2 regions of the Spirosoma fluminis genome follow, and region 2 is predicted to be linked to the other one. Evidence: riboswitches for the same ligand, from Rfam matches in the RefSeq annotation. Region 2 holds a riboswitch; the other holds the start of a gene.
What was found. A riboswitch is a leader RNA that binds a small molecule or an ion and turns the genes downstream of it on or off. The one in region 2 is predicted to bind S-adenosylmethionine.

Region 1 (7,021 bases), on a different contig from region 2:
ACAGCGGGGGTAGTTGACGACCCGCAACGTACTGGCCCCTGCTTTTGTACTTGCTTCGATCAGTGCCCTTAGGAGATCATGGAGCACCGCATCGGGTAGGGTGGGAGCAAATTCAATGGAACCAAACGGAGCGGCCAGCGGACTAACCGTTGCCGTTGGCTCCCAAAAAATGGTACAGCGGGCTTCGGCTAGCTGCGTAGCCTTGTTCAGCGCGCTGACCGTATAAAACGGCCACTGACCTTGCTGACGGATGTGAGCCGGGTCGTTGAACAGAAAACCAGTATGCCAGAATTGAGGAGGAACCGAGGGGCTATATTGGCCAACTATCGTATAAAAAGCCGTTTCTGTGCCCAACGCTTTTTCAATCGATTAAACACGCTTCTTTTTTAGATAGTTAGAATAAACTAACTGGATTATTCCATCTTTTAAGCCCAGATCCGGTACAATGATGCGGGTGGCACCGGCCCATTTCATCACCGAAATGTAGATGTCGGCAGCAGGTACGATTACGTCGGCGCGGTCGGCGTTCAGGCGAAGTTTATTAATCCGGTCTTCCAGGCTAAAGCCGACGATATAATTGCGAACCCGTTGGATTTCCGCCAGCGTGGTATCCACTTCACCGGTTTTGGCAGCCAGATTAAACAACTTGCTGATGTTTCCGCCCGTACCGACTGCCGTCACTTCCTGCGACGAGTCTACGTTTTCTTCGACCCAATCTTCGATTTTTCGCCAGGCTCCCTTTGTTTCTTTGCCTTCCAGCAACCGTACCGAGCCGATTTTGAACGATTTGGAATTGATCTTCTGCCGGTTTTTATAAATGTTCAGTTCGGTGCTGCCCCCGCCGACATCAATGTGCAGAAACTGACGGTCGTCCAGCGCCTGAACGACCACATTGTTGATCAGTTCGGCTTCTTTCTGACCGTCGATGATATGAATTTTTACACTCGTTGACGCTTCAATGCGTTTCGCGATCTCGTGACCATTGGCAGCCTCGCGCATGGCCGACGTAGCACACGCCATATAACATTCTACTTCATGCAGTTCCATGAGCAGCTTGTAAACCTGCATGAGCTTAGCCGTTCGCGCTTCACTTTCAGGGGTTAATTCGCCGAAGTTAAAGACGTCGTGGCCGAGTCGGAGCGGAAACCGTACGTATTCGACGCGTTTGAAGCTAACAACGTCGTCATTATGTAATACCGTTGAGATTTGCATACGAGCTGCATTGGAACCGATATCGATGGCTGCCAGTTTCATGTTTATTAATTAGCGAAAGAGTGAAAGAGCGAGAGAGTGTTTAAGCCAGATAACCGCTCTTTCACTCTTTTACTCTTTCACTCTTTTGTTCGGGTCAAAAGTAACGCATTTTTGGCGACTATGACGAGATTCTGTACCTTTGCTAAAATGCTTATCAAGAAAGACGGAGGGATTGGACCCGATGATGTCTTGGCAACCAGCCGCTTACCGGAAAAGGTGCCGCGTTCCACCCCAGATTGATGTGGGGACAGATAAGTTAGCGTTCCGCTGCCTTCGCCTGTTTCTGATAAGCCTTCGTTTTAGAACCAATATCATTTCGGTGCAAACACTCGTGTTTGTTTCGTTCTACGCTATAACTTACTGTATCACTTGAAATCGATTACAAACCTTCTGCAACAACGTATCCTCGTGCTCGATGGCGCGATGGGGACGATGATCCAACGCTATCAGCTCACCGAAGCTGATTATCGGGGTGAGCGGTTCAAGGACTATCCACATGACGTGAAAGGTAACAACGACTTACTGTCGATTACCCAGCCGCACATCATTAAGGAGATTCATAAACAGTATCTTGACGCAGGCGCTGATATTATTGAAACCAATACGTTCAGTAGCACGTCCATTGCTATGGCCGACTACCACATGGAAGCGCTGGCCTACGAACTGAATTATGAATCAGCCCGGATTGCTAAAGAGGTTGCGGAGGAAATAACGAAGCAAAATCCGGACAAACCCCGCTTTGTTGCCGGAGCGATGGGGCCTACTAACCGTACGGCTTCGCTTTCGCCAGACGTGAACAACCCCGGTTACCGCGCCGTAACGTTTGATGAACTGGTAGAAGCGTATTACGAGCAAGTCAGTGGCCTGGTGGAAGGTGGATCAGATCTGTTGCTGGTTGAAACGATTTTTGATACGCTCAATGCTAAGGCGGCTCTGTTTGCAATCGATAAATATTTTAACTTAAATCCACAGCAACTGGTCCGGCCCATCATGGTGTCGGGTACCATCACAGATGCCAGTGGACGGACATTGTCGGGGCAGACAACGGAAGCGTTTCTGTACTCGGTGTCGCACTTGCCTTTGCTCAGCGTTGGTCTGAACTGCGCCCTCGGCGCTGAACCCATGCGGCCGTATATTCAGACGCTCGCCAAAGAAGCCCCGTTCTTTACGTCGGCTTACCCCAATGCGGGCCTGCCTAATGAATTTGGTGAATACGACGAGACGCCCGAGATGATGGCCGCTCAGATCGAAGGCTTCATTCGGGATAGTTTCGTCAATATCGTAGGGGGTTGCTGCGGCTCTACGCCGGATCATATTCAGGCGATTGCTCAGGTTGCGGCCAAATACCCACCCCGGCAATTACCGCAACCTGAGCCGTATCAGAAGTTGAGCGGTTTAGAACCACTAAAGATTACGGAGCAGACCAACTTCCTGAACGTTGGGGAGCGCACGAACGTAACAGGCTCCAAGAAGTTTGCCCGGCTGATTAAAGAAGGTAATTTCGACGAAGCCCTGAGTATTGCCCGTGGGCAGGTAGAAGGTGGGGCACAGGTGATCGACGTGAACATGGACGAAGGTATGCTCGACTCCGTGGAGGCTATGACGACCTTCCTGAACCTGATTGCCGCCGAACCCGACATTGCTCGTGTGCCCATCATGGTCGACTCGTCCAAGTGGGAAGTAATCGAAGCGGGTTTGAAGTGCGTACAAGGCAAAGCTATTGTGAACTCAATCTCCCTAAAAGAAGGGGAGGAGGCATTCATCGAGCGGGCCAATCTGGTTAAGCGCTATGGGGCGGCTGCCGTGGTGATGGCCTTTGACGAAACTGGCCAGGCCGATTCCTACGAGCGCCGTATTCAGATCTGCGAACGGGCGTATCGTATCCTGGTCGATAAGGTCAAGTTTCTTCCGCAGGACGTCATTTTCGACCCAAACATCCTGACCGTTGCGACCGGTATCGAGGAGCATAACAACTACGCTGTCGACTTCATTAATGCCACGCGCTGGATTAAGCAAAATCTACCGCTGGCCAAAGTGAGCGGGGGTGTATCAAATATTTCGTTCAGTTTCCGGGGCAACGACGTAGTGCGTGAGGCTATGCACTCGGCGTTCCTGTACCATGCTATCCGCGCTGGTCTGGATATGGGAATTGTCAATGCCGGTCAGCTCGAAGTGTACGACAACATTCCCAAAGACTTGCTCGAACGCTGCGAGGACGTATTGCTCAACCGCCGACCCGATGCTACGGAGCGTCTGGTGGAGTTCGCCGAGACCGTAAAAGCGAAAGGTAAGGAAGTCATACAGGATGAAAGCTGGCGCCTGGCGCCCGTTAACGAACGACTCAAACACGCGCTCGTTAAAGGCATTACCGATTACATCGATCAGGACGTCGAGGAAGCCCGGCAGCAATTTGAGCGTCCGCTCGAAGTCATCGAAGGGCCGTTGATGGACGGCATGAACGTAGTGGGCGATCTGTTCGGCGAGGGGAAGATGTTCCTGCCGCAGGTCGTGAAATCGGCGCGGGTCATGAAAAAAGCCGTAGCCTATTTGTTCCCGTTCATCGAAGCTGAAAAAGAAAAGAGCGGTAGCACGCAGGTTGCCGGTAAAATTCTCCTGGCAACCGTAAAAGGCGACGTTCACGACATTGGTAAAAACATCGTCGGTGTAGTACTCGGCTGTAACAACTACGAGATCATCGACCTCGGGGTGATGGTGCCGACACAGAAGATTCTCGAAGAAGCGCGCAAACAAAATGTGGACATTATCGGTCTGAGCGGTCTGATTACGCCTTCGCTTGACGAGATGGTGGGTGTAGCTAAAGAGATGGAGCGACAGGGGTTTACTATTCCACTGCTTATTGGGGGGGCCACTACGTCACGGATTCACACGGCCGTTAAAATTGATCCGTACTATTCAGGACCAGTCGTTCATGTGCTCGATGCCAGCCGGAGCGTACCGGTAGCCGGTCGGTTGAACAACGAGAACCATACGGTTCGGGATGACATCTTCCGGGAAATAAAAGCTGAGTACGTTAAGCTACGTGAAGACCATGCCCGGCGTCGGCAGGACAAAGCCAGCCTGACGATTGAGAAGGCCCGCGACAATCGCACCGTGATTGACTGGAGCCAGTTCGAACCGACCAAGCCTGCATTTCTGGGTAACCGCTATTTCGATGATTATTCCATTGAAGAGCTGGCTAAGTACATCGACTGGACGCCGTTCTTCCAGACCTGGCAGTTGCACGGGAAGTATCCCGCTATTTTCGACGACGCGGTGGTAGGGAACGAAGCCCGCAAACTCTACAACGACGCGACGACGCTATTGCAGGAAATTATTGACAATAAGTTGTTGCAGGCAAAGGCCGTTGTTGGCTTTTTCCCCGCTAACTCAGCGGATGACGACGTATTACTTCACGATTTTGAAGAGTATACGCGCGATATTCCCTGCGAACGGCACGGCTCACACCGGCATATCGAATACAAAATATCACGGGCTCAGTCGCAGACTGCAGTTAGCTCGGCGGGTGAGTTAATTTATGATACCAAAACCGTCTTACACTTCCTGCGCCAGCAGAATCAGAAGGCCCCGGGTTTACCAAACTTCTGCTTATCGGATTTTATCGCTCCGCTGGAAAGCGGTCGTGAAGATTACATTGGTGGGTTTGCCGTTACCGCGGGGATCGGTATCGAAGCACTGATCGAAAAGTACGAGCGCGACCACGACGATTATAACAGTATCATGGTCAAGGCCATTGCCGACCGGCTGGCCGAAGCCTTTGCCGAACGGATGCACGAACGAGTACGGAAAGAGTTCTGGCCTTACGTAACGGATGAACGGCTGAGTAACGAAGAGTTAATTAAAGAAAAATACCAGGGCATTCGGCCAGCGCCAGGTTATCCGGCTTGCCCGGACCATACCGAAAAAGGCACCTTGTTTGAGCTGCTGGATGCCAATAAAATTGGCATTGAACTAACCGAAAGCTATGCCATGTACCCGGCTTCGTCGGTGAGTGGTTTCTACTTCTCGCATCCTGAATCGAAGTATTTCGCCGTTGGCAAAATCAACAAAGACCAGGTCCTGGATTACGCCATGCGGAAAGATGTGCCCGTCGAGGAAATCGAAAGATGGCTATCGCCGGTGCTGAGCTATGACGCGTAGTTCCAGCTATTCGACGTAATAAGAAAGCTCGGCTGATCACTCAGCCGAGCTTTTTCAATATAAACATAATGAATACTTACTGAGGCAACAGAACCGAATCGATTACGTGGATTACACCGTTCGACTGGTTGACATCGGGAATGGTAACCGTTGCCATACCGCCTTTAGCGTCGGTCAGCTCGATTTTCTTGCCTTTCTGCATGGCCGTCAGCGTACCACCCGCTACAGTTGTCAGCGTAGCTTTACCACCACCATCAGCAATTGCTTTCATCAGGTCGGCTGCGCTCATTTTGCCCGATACAACGTGGTAAGTCAGGATGCTGGTCAACGTTGCTTTATTTTCAGGCTTCACCAGCGTTTCAACCGTGCCTTTAGGCAGTTTGTCAAACGCTTTGTTAGTAGGAGCAAACACCGTGAATGGGCCAGCGCCCTGCAAAGTTTCAACTAAGCCAGCTGCTTTTACCGCTGCAACGAGCGTCGTGTGATCCTTCGAGTTTACGGCGTTTTCAACGATATTTTTGGATGGATACATGGGAGCACCACCAACCATCACGGTTTTTTCCTGCGCGAACGAAACCTGAGCGGCTGTAAGTAAAGCAAGTAACGAAAAAACGAATTTGAACGTTTTCATTTGTCTGTGTTCAGTTGAATTGAGAAAAAAGTTATTATGTGTGATCGATCAACGGACAGACTTACGCAGGTGCTGGCGGGTTCGGATTTAAAAGCCGTAAAAAAACTGGATAAAGAGTAGAGCTAACGTAGGGGAATTAAGGCGGAGAGGCATGCTAAGACCCTAAAAGCCAGATCGCCGGACCTGGGCCCGGCGAATCTGTTCGGGAGGGGAACATAAATGAATGTGAATAGAATAAACATTACAAAGCTTGCTAATAAATTGTTGAAAAAGTAGGGGAAATGCGCCTGAAAGAGACCGGGGAAAAGCGGTACTTAAATACGGGAAATTTCCCGTATTTAAGTAAATAGTTAATTTTATAGATAGATAATAGGCTGATAATCAGAATTTAAATTTAGGTCTATTATCCGTTGGCGTGCTACGGACTTTTAAATTAACGGCTTAAATCCTATTTTACTGTGAATAACTCTCACCCGAAAAATTGATAAACAGTATGCTGGAATTTGTATTCAAGAAAGCCGAGATGAAGGAGCTGATCAGCAGCGCAGGTGAATCCGAAGAAGGTAACGTAGTGGTCAGATTGCGGTTTGATTACAAAACAGGCGATTCGTTCCCGGCTTACATAACCGCTTACTGCGAGCGAGCCGTGAACGAGATGACAACGAAAGAAATAGGCGGCTGTCCTCGCCCGCCCGGTTGTGAATAATGCGTATTTTTACTGGTACATAAACTAGCTGTCCAGCGAGCAATGTGGCATACACTTGCCCGAGTAATTGATTATCTCGATACCGTCCCGCCTTTATTTTTATTACTGCTTGCTCTGACGTCGATGGGTTGGGGGAGGAGAGATTATATCCTGTATTACCTGGGTTGTCAGTTTCTGTTTAACGGGTATGCCAATTTTTTAAATGAGTTGAAACGGGATAATTTATTCGCGTACTCGCTCAACTTCGCCTGGACAAATTTCCTGCTCTCCCA
Region 2 (7,021 bases):
CAAGGAACGACGAAAACGAAGTCGTGTAACGATACGTAACGCTCGTAACGCCTGTCAGGTCCACATCGTCATAGGCACAAAAAGCGCCTTCGGTGGTTTGCATAATCGACGTCTGGTTGTCCCAAAGCTCAATATGGCGGCTGGTCGAGTCAAAGTCTTCCGCTTCGATACGTCGGTAGCCGACGGCATCAAGCAACGCACGACGCTGCTCGCTCAGGCTGGCCGTTGACGTAATCGAGGGCGAAGTTGTCGGCAATGACTGGTTGATCCAGGTGATCAGGCGGGTAGTCTGCTGTTCGTTTTCGGGCGTGAACGTGTAGAGCTTTGGCTTTTCGTTGTACAGGTCTTTATCCTGTGTATTGTTGAAAAACGCCAGGAACTTGTAAAAGTCTTCGTGGCGAATGGGGTCGTAGGGGTGGCTGTGGCATTGCACGCAGGCCATGGTTGTGCCCTGCCACACTTCCCAGGTCGTACTGACCCGGTCGATCAGCGCCATATTGCGGAACTCCTCGTCGTTTGTACCGCCTTCATCGTTCGACATGGTGTTGCGGTGGAAAGCTGTCGCAATCAACTGGTTTTGCGCGTTTGCTACGTCCTTCTTAGGCAACAAATCCCCCGCCAGTTGCTGAATGGTAAACTGGTCGAAGGGCATGTCCCGATTGAAGGCCCTGATCACCCAATCGCGGTACAGCCAGATGCTACGTTCCAGGTCTTTTTCGTATCCTTTCGAGTCGGCGTATCGGGCCAGATCAAGCCACATCGACGCCCAGCGTTCGCCGAAGTGCGGAGATCGTAAGAGTTGATCGACCAGCCGGGTATACGCTTCGGGCGATTTGTCGTTCAAAAAATCCTGAGCCTGTTTTGCGGTAGATGGCAGGCCCGTCAGGTCCAGGCTGACGCGTCGCAGTAAGGTCGCTTTATCGGCCTGGGGCGATGGGTTTAGTCCTTCCTGTTTCAGTCGCTGGTAGATAAAGCGGTCAATGCCGTTCCTGGCAAACTGATCACCAACCTGGGGTGGGCTGATCGACCGGTCGGGAGCGATGTAGGACCAGTGGTCTTCCCACTCGGCGCCCTGCTCAATCCATTTTTCGATCAGGTCGATTTCGGCTGCGCTTAAGGGTTCGTGCTCAAGCGGCATCCGAAGTTCCGCGTCATCGCTGACCAGCCGTTTTACTAATTCTGACTCATCAGGCTTACCCGGAACAATGGCGTATTTCCCCGACTTCGCTTTGGCCAGTGCCTCCTCCCGAAACAGCAGACTGAAGTTTCCGCTCTGCTTGATGCCGCCGTGGCACGTAATGCACTTGGCGTTGAAGATGGGGCGGATGTGCTGATTGTAACTGATCCGTTCGTCCGTACGCAGGCCGTTTATGGCGTAAACCACAAAAAGTACGGATGCTGGTATGCCAATAAGCCACCACTTTTTCATAAAGCGAACGGGCAGTTAGTGCTTTATTATCAACTATGGACTTACTGAGTAAAAGGTGGAATTGGTGTAATCTACCGTTCGAATTAGATTTTGAGATAGGGATTTAAGCCCCGTAGGAATGGTATGTTCACAGAGGGATAAAGTGAGGTGGTTTGATAGCTTCGTAGGAGCGGCATGTCTATCCATACACATACCGCTCCTACGAAGCTTTAGTTGGTCGAAGAATTGTCCGTCTATTGACAAACCGCCCTTACAGGGCTAAATCTGGGGTGACTCAAACGTATTTTGACGTACTTGGTTACGCCCGGTGCCCGACTTACAGGTTAACCCAATCCGCTTTTAGATAATAAGAAGGGCAGCGTTAGCGACAGCGCATAAAGGCGCTCGCTGCAATAGCAGAAAAGCCAGCCCTTCAATAAAGGTGCTGGCTTAGTAAAGTGATGTATGATATTGGTTTACCTGAAGGCAGGAAGGCTAGATAAAGATAACATCGTCGATTACATCGGAGCCCATGTCCTTATTTACCAACTGAATCAGCTTTTGCTTCGCGTTGACCAGTTCGTTACGTAGCGGAGCAGACGCGATCTCGATATGTAGCTTCCGGTCGCGCACATAAAGCCGATTTGTCCGGGAAGCAATGGCTGGTCCCATCATTCGGCCCCAGAATGCTTCGAGGTAGGTTTCGTTAAAGCGCGTTTGCAGTTGGTACGTTTTTAAGAGTTGCCCGATCGCGTCTTTTAAGGTAGTAGTACCCGCCATTCGGGTGGCGTTATCGCGATTGTATCGGTATGTGTGGCTCATCAGTACGGCAGTCTTAGCACAAAAATAAGCAACGATCGAACTAAACAAAGGTCTGCTGCGGCATTAAGCGAAAAATTAAGATGGCCGATAGAAAAACCGGGCTGCGTTTGGAATCGCCCCGTTTGCCTAGTATACTTGCGGCATCAAGTCAATTGCTACGCATCGCTTTTCTTATCTTCGGTGCGCGTTGATTTATAAAGAAGCGGGGAGAGATCAGGCTCTGTGAACCGCTGGCAACCTACCACATGGCAAGGTGCTAACTCCTGCCTAAAGCAACCGTTTCGACGGATCGTTAGGGACTATAAATCGAAAACTCACATGCTCTACAATCGACGCTGTATGCCTTCAGGGGCCTACTAAGCACTCTCCAACTTCGCTACGTACACCGGGAGAGGTGTCGTGTGCGCCTATGTAGCGGTCTGTCGCTGCATCGTTCCGCTGGCCTTCATCTATGTCAGCCTTACCCAGCCTACCATTTTTTTAGTGAACTATAACCAACAAAACCATGTCTCAACTGCATTTCGATACCTTACAGCTCCACGCTGGTCAGGAAGCCGACCCAACGACCAACTCGCGGGCCGTACCTATTTACCAGACTACCTCATACGTATTTAACGATTCGGCGCACGGAGCCGATTTGTTTGCTCTAAAGGCGTTCGGGAATATCTATACCCGCATCATGAATCCTACTTCGGATGTGTTCGAGAAGCGGATTGCTGCGCTCGAAGGCGGAGTAGCGGCCTTAGCGGTGGCGTCGGGGCAGGCGGCTCAGTTCATTGCCCTGAACAACATTTTAGCGGCCGGCGACAACTTTATCTCGACGTCGTTCCTGTACGGCGGTACGTATAATCAGTTCAAAGTATCGTTCAAGCGGTTAGGCGTCGATGTCCGTTTTGCCGATGGCGACAAGCCCGAGTCGTTCGCCCGCCTGATCGACGGGAAGACCAAGGCGATCTACCTCGAAACGATCGGTAACCCTGGTTTCAACATTCCCGATTTCGACGCCATAGCGGCCATTGCCAGAGAACATGATCTGCCCCTCATCGTCGACAATACGTTTGGCGCAGGTGGGTATCTGTTCCGGCCGATCGAGCACGGAGCGGCTGTGGTGGTTGAGTCGGCAACGAAGTGGATCGGTGGCCACGGCACCAGCATCGGCGGGGTTATCGTCGACAGTGGCAACTACAACTGGGGGAACGGCAAATTCCCGCAGTTCAGCGAACCATCGGAAGGCTACCATGGCATGGTGTTCAGCGATGTGTTTGGCGTCGGCGGTCCGTTCGGTAATATTCAGTTCATTATCCGCGCCCGGGTCGAAGGCCTGCGCGACTGGGGTCCAGCTATCAGCCCGTTCAACTCGTTCCTGCTGCTGCAAGGTCTGGAAACACTTTCGCTACGTGTCGACCGGACGGTGCAGAACGCGCAGGCGCTGGCTGAGTGGCTCGAATCGCACGAGCAGGTTGAGGTGGTGAATTATCCGGGTCTGGCAAGCAGCCCCTACCACGAACTAGCCAAGAAATACTTGAAACGCGGCTTTGGGGGCGTCTTTACGTTCAAAGTGAAAGGCGGCAAAGAAGCGGCCGATCAGTTCGTAAACAGCCTGAAGCTGATTAGTCACCTGGCGAACGTCGGCGACTCGAAAACACTTATCATTCACCCAGCCTCAACGACCCACCAGCAACTGAGCGAGCAGGAACAGTCGACGGCGGGCGTAGAACCCGGTTTGTTACGTATCTCGGCGGGTATCGAACACATCGACGACATTAAAGCCGATCTGGAACAGGCGTTTGCCAAGATTGCCGAGCCGGTATTAACGTAGTGCTGAGGGGTGGTTTATGAGTTATGGCAGGGTATTTAGCTATGACTCGTAAACCACCTTTCGTAAACCTTTTTGCATTGGACCTCCAATATTTCGATTATAAATACTCGTTTCCGCTGGAATCCGGTGAAACGCTGTCTGGTTTTCGACTGGCTTATACCACGCGCGGTACGTTGAACGACGATGGGTCGAACGTCGTGTGGGTTTGTCATGCCTTGACCGGTACTGCCGACGCGGGCGACTGGTGGGGCGGTATGGTCGGACCAGGTAAATATTTCGATCCGGCTGAACACTTCATCGTTTGTGCAAACGTACTCGGTTCCTGCTACGGTTCTACCGGCCCCTTGTCGGTAAATCCGGCCACGGGTCAGCCGTATTATCATACCTTCCCTGTCTTAACCATCCGGGATATGGTGGGAGCGCTGGATCTGTTACGTCAGGAACTGGGCATTGAAACCATTCAAACCTGCATTGGTGGGTCAGTGGGGGGGGAGCAGGCGCTCGAATGGGCTATTATGCAACCATCCCTGGTTAAAAATCTGGTCTTGATTGCCATGAGTGCCGTAGCCTCGCCCTGGTGCATTGCGTTCAACGAAGCGCAGCGTATGGCCATCGAAGCTGATCCGACCTGGCCCGAAAAGCGCCCCGATGCCGGCGTATCAGGTATGAAAGCGGCCCGGGCTATGGCCATGATCTCGTACCGGAATTACGATACGTATGGATTTACGCAGGCCCTCGATAACAATGAGCAGCTGGATGGCTACAAAGCCGCGGGCTACCAGCGGTATCAGGGTGATAAATTAGCCGACCGCTTCAACGCCTTTACGTACTGGACGCTCTCGAAGGTGATGGATTCGCATAACGTGGGGCGTAACCGTGGCAGCATTCTGAATGCACTGGGACAGATCCGGGCTCGTGCACTTGTTGTTGGCATTCGATCCGATCTCTTATTTCCTCCTTCTGAACAACAATTTCTGGCCCGACACATTCCCGATGCGGCCTACGAAGAAATTGATTCGCTATATGGCCACGACGGATTTTTGATCGAATTCCGGCCATTGGCCAGTATTCTGCGAAAGTGGATGGCGGCTGCCGTACAGGCATCAAAAAAAACGGTTGAAACCGCCAAAGACACGCAGTAGATTAATTTTTGAAGTCAACCTATGATTTGGTACGAAGAAGAAGTCCGAAAGCTAGAGGCAAACGTTCAGTCATTAGTACGTAACCAACAGCTCCCGGCAGAAGGTCCCGTTGTGTTTTATGGCAGCTCATCCATGCGACTCTGGACTACGTTAGCAACCGATTTTCCGCAGACAACCCCCTTAAATCTCGGCTTTGGCGGCTCAACGCTGGCTGCCTGTGCCTGGTTCTGTGAGCGCTTACTGATCCCGGCCGCCCCCAAGTCCATCGCGTTTTATGCGGGCGACAACGACCTGGGCGACGGACGGCACCCGGAGGAAGTATATTTGTTTTTCTGTGCCTTCGCCGAAAAGGTACGTCGCCTGTTGCCGGGTGTGCCTCTGGCTTATATGACGATCAAGGTTAGCCCGTCTCGCTGGAATCTGGCCAAAGATATTATCCAGGCGAACAAAATGATTACTCAGGAGATTAATCGGTATGCCAACTGGCAGGTAATTGACACAACGTCGCCGTTGCTGAGCCCCGATGGCCGACCACGCCGGGAGTTGTTTGAAGCGGATGGCTTACACCTGAATTCGGCTGGTTACAAGGTCTGGCAACGGGTGCTGTTAGAAAACTACGCTGGTTTTTAACAGTTTCTTCATGGAGAAAAGACGCTTTGTTTAACCTAAATACCGGAACTTCGCCTTAATCTACGGCCGACACTATGCATCGTGAGTATCATAAATGGTTCAGTCCCAATTTAGACCGAGACATGGAGTTACTCATTTTTGGTCATGCTGGAGCGCGCGTACTCGTTTTTCCAACCCGCAAAGGGCGCTTCTACGATTACGAGGATTTCGGGTTAGTGGGGGCGCTCTCTCAGCAGTTGGAGGATGGGTGGCTACAGCTCTACTGCGTTGATAGTGTCGATCAGGAAAGCGTTTACAACAAGTACGCCCCTCCGCAGGATCGCATCCGGCGGCATGGTCAGTACGAGCAATACATCCTGCACGAAGTTCTGCCCCTGTCGCGGCTGAAAAACCCCCAGCCTTTCATGATTGCGCACGGATGCAGCCTGGGAGCGTACCATGCCGTAAATATTGCTTTTCGGCACCCGCAGTGGTTTGGAAAAGTGGTTGCCTTAAGCGGTCGGTATGATTTGTCGGAACCCGTAGCCGAATTTCGCGGCCTGTTCGACGATTATTACGACGACGAAATCTATTACAACAGCCCCAACCATTTCCTGCCTAACCTCAACGATGAGGATGTACTGGTTCAGCTGCGTCGGATGCAGATCATTATGACCATCGGTACCGAAGACCCTTTCCTGAACAGTAATCTGGCGCTTAGCGAGGCCCTTTCAGCAAAGCAAATTCCGCATGAGCTACACATCTGGAATGGCCGCGCTCACCGCGCCGACGACTGGCAGAAGATGGTACCGCTATATTTGTAGCTTACTATTCGGCAGTGAATTGACTTAAAACCGAATCGAATCAAACATTTTGACTACGGTTTCTTCGTCTTTTATGTTCCTGCCGCTCAGGACCAGCTTGTTTTGGGCGTTCGTCTGAATATAGACGCCGATGACTCCTTTTCCGGGCTGTTTTGGCCGAACGACCAGCGCTGCCTGTCCATCAATGGTGGTGTTGGTTCGAATGTAGTCAGGTGGCATCTCATTCCTGAAATTATACGAGTACCAGCCGTAATCGAACGTCAGTTCATCCCGGCCATTCGTTATTCGACCAACCTGCGAGTCAATTCCTGCTCCGGGTAGGGCGTGCCAATCCTCGGGCGTTTGGAGCCGGAACGATTTCAGATCAATGGTTTTCACCAGATCAGGACTGCTATCC

Region 1: it holds a riboswitch for S-adenosylmethionine, as region 2 does, so the genes downstream of both, metH (methionine synthase) here and ACYVBJ_RS00335 (O-acetylhomoserine aminocarboxypropyltransferase/cysteine synthase family protein) in region 2, are expected to answer to the same signal.

Annotation. Positions count from the first base shown of each region.
Region 1 is NZ_BAAGZD010000003.1:97,636-104,656, reverse strand. Features, by position in the region: gene ACYVBJ_RS02490 (GNAT family N-acetyltransferase) at 1-354, opposite strand, end outside; gene ACYVBJ_RS02485 (Ppx/GppA phosphatase family protein) at 370-1,254, opposite strand; SAM riboswitch class I at 1,403-1,512, shown strand; gene metH (methionine synthase) at 1,624-5,412, shown strand; gene ACYVBJ_RS02475 (fasciclin domain-containing protein) at 5,489-6,043, opposite strand; gene ACYVBJ_RS02470 (hypothetical protein) at 6,537-6,749, shown strand; gene ACYVBJ_RS02465 (hypothetical protein) at 6,792-7,021, shown strand, end outside.
Region 2 is NZ_BAAGZD010000001.1:83,067-90,087, forward strand. Features, by position in the region: gene ACYVBJ_RS00325 (DUF1553 domain-containing protein) at 1-1,429, opposite strand, end outside; gene ACYVBJ_RS00330 (DciA family protein) at 1,904-2,230, opposite strand; SAM riboswitch class I at 2,420-2,538, shown strand; gene ACYVBJ_RS00335 (O-acetylhomoserine aminocarboxypropyltransferase/cysteine synthase family protein) at 2,736-4,049, shown strand; gene ACYVBJ_RS00340 (homoserine O-acetyltransferase family protein) at 4,127-5,191, shown strand; gene ACYVBJ_RS00345 (GDSL-type esterase/lipase family protein) at 5,213-5,821, shown strand; gene ACYVBJ_RS00350 (esterase family protein) at 5,896-6,624, shown strand; gene ACYVBJ_RS00355 (hypothetical protein) at 6,649-7,021, opposite strand, start outside.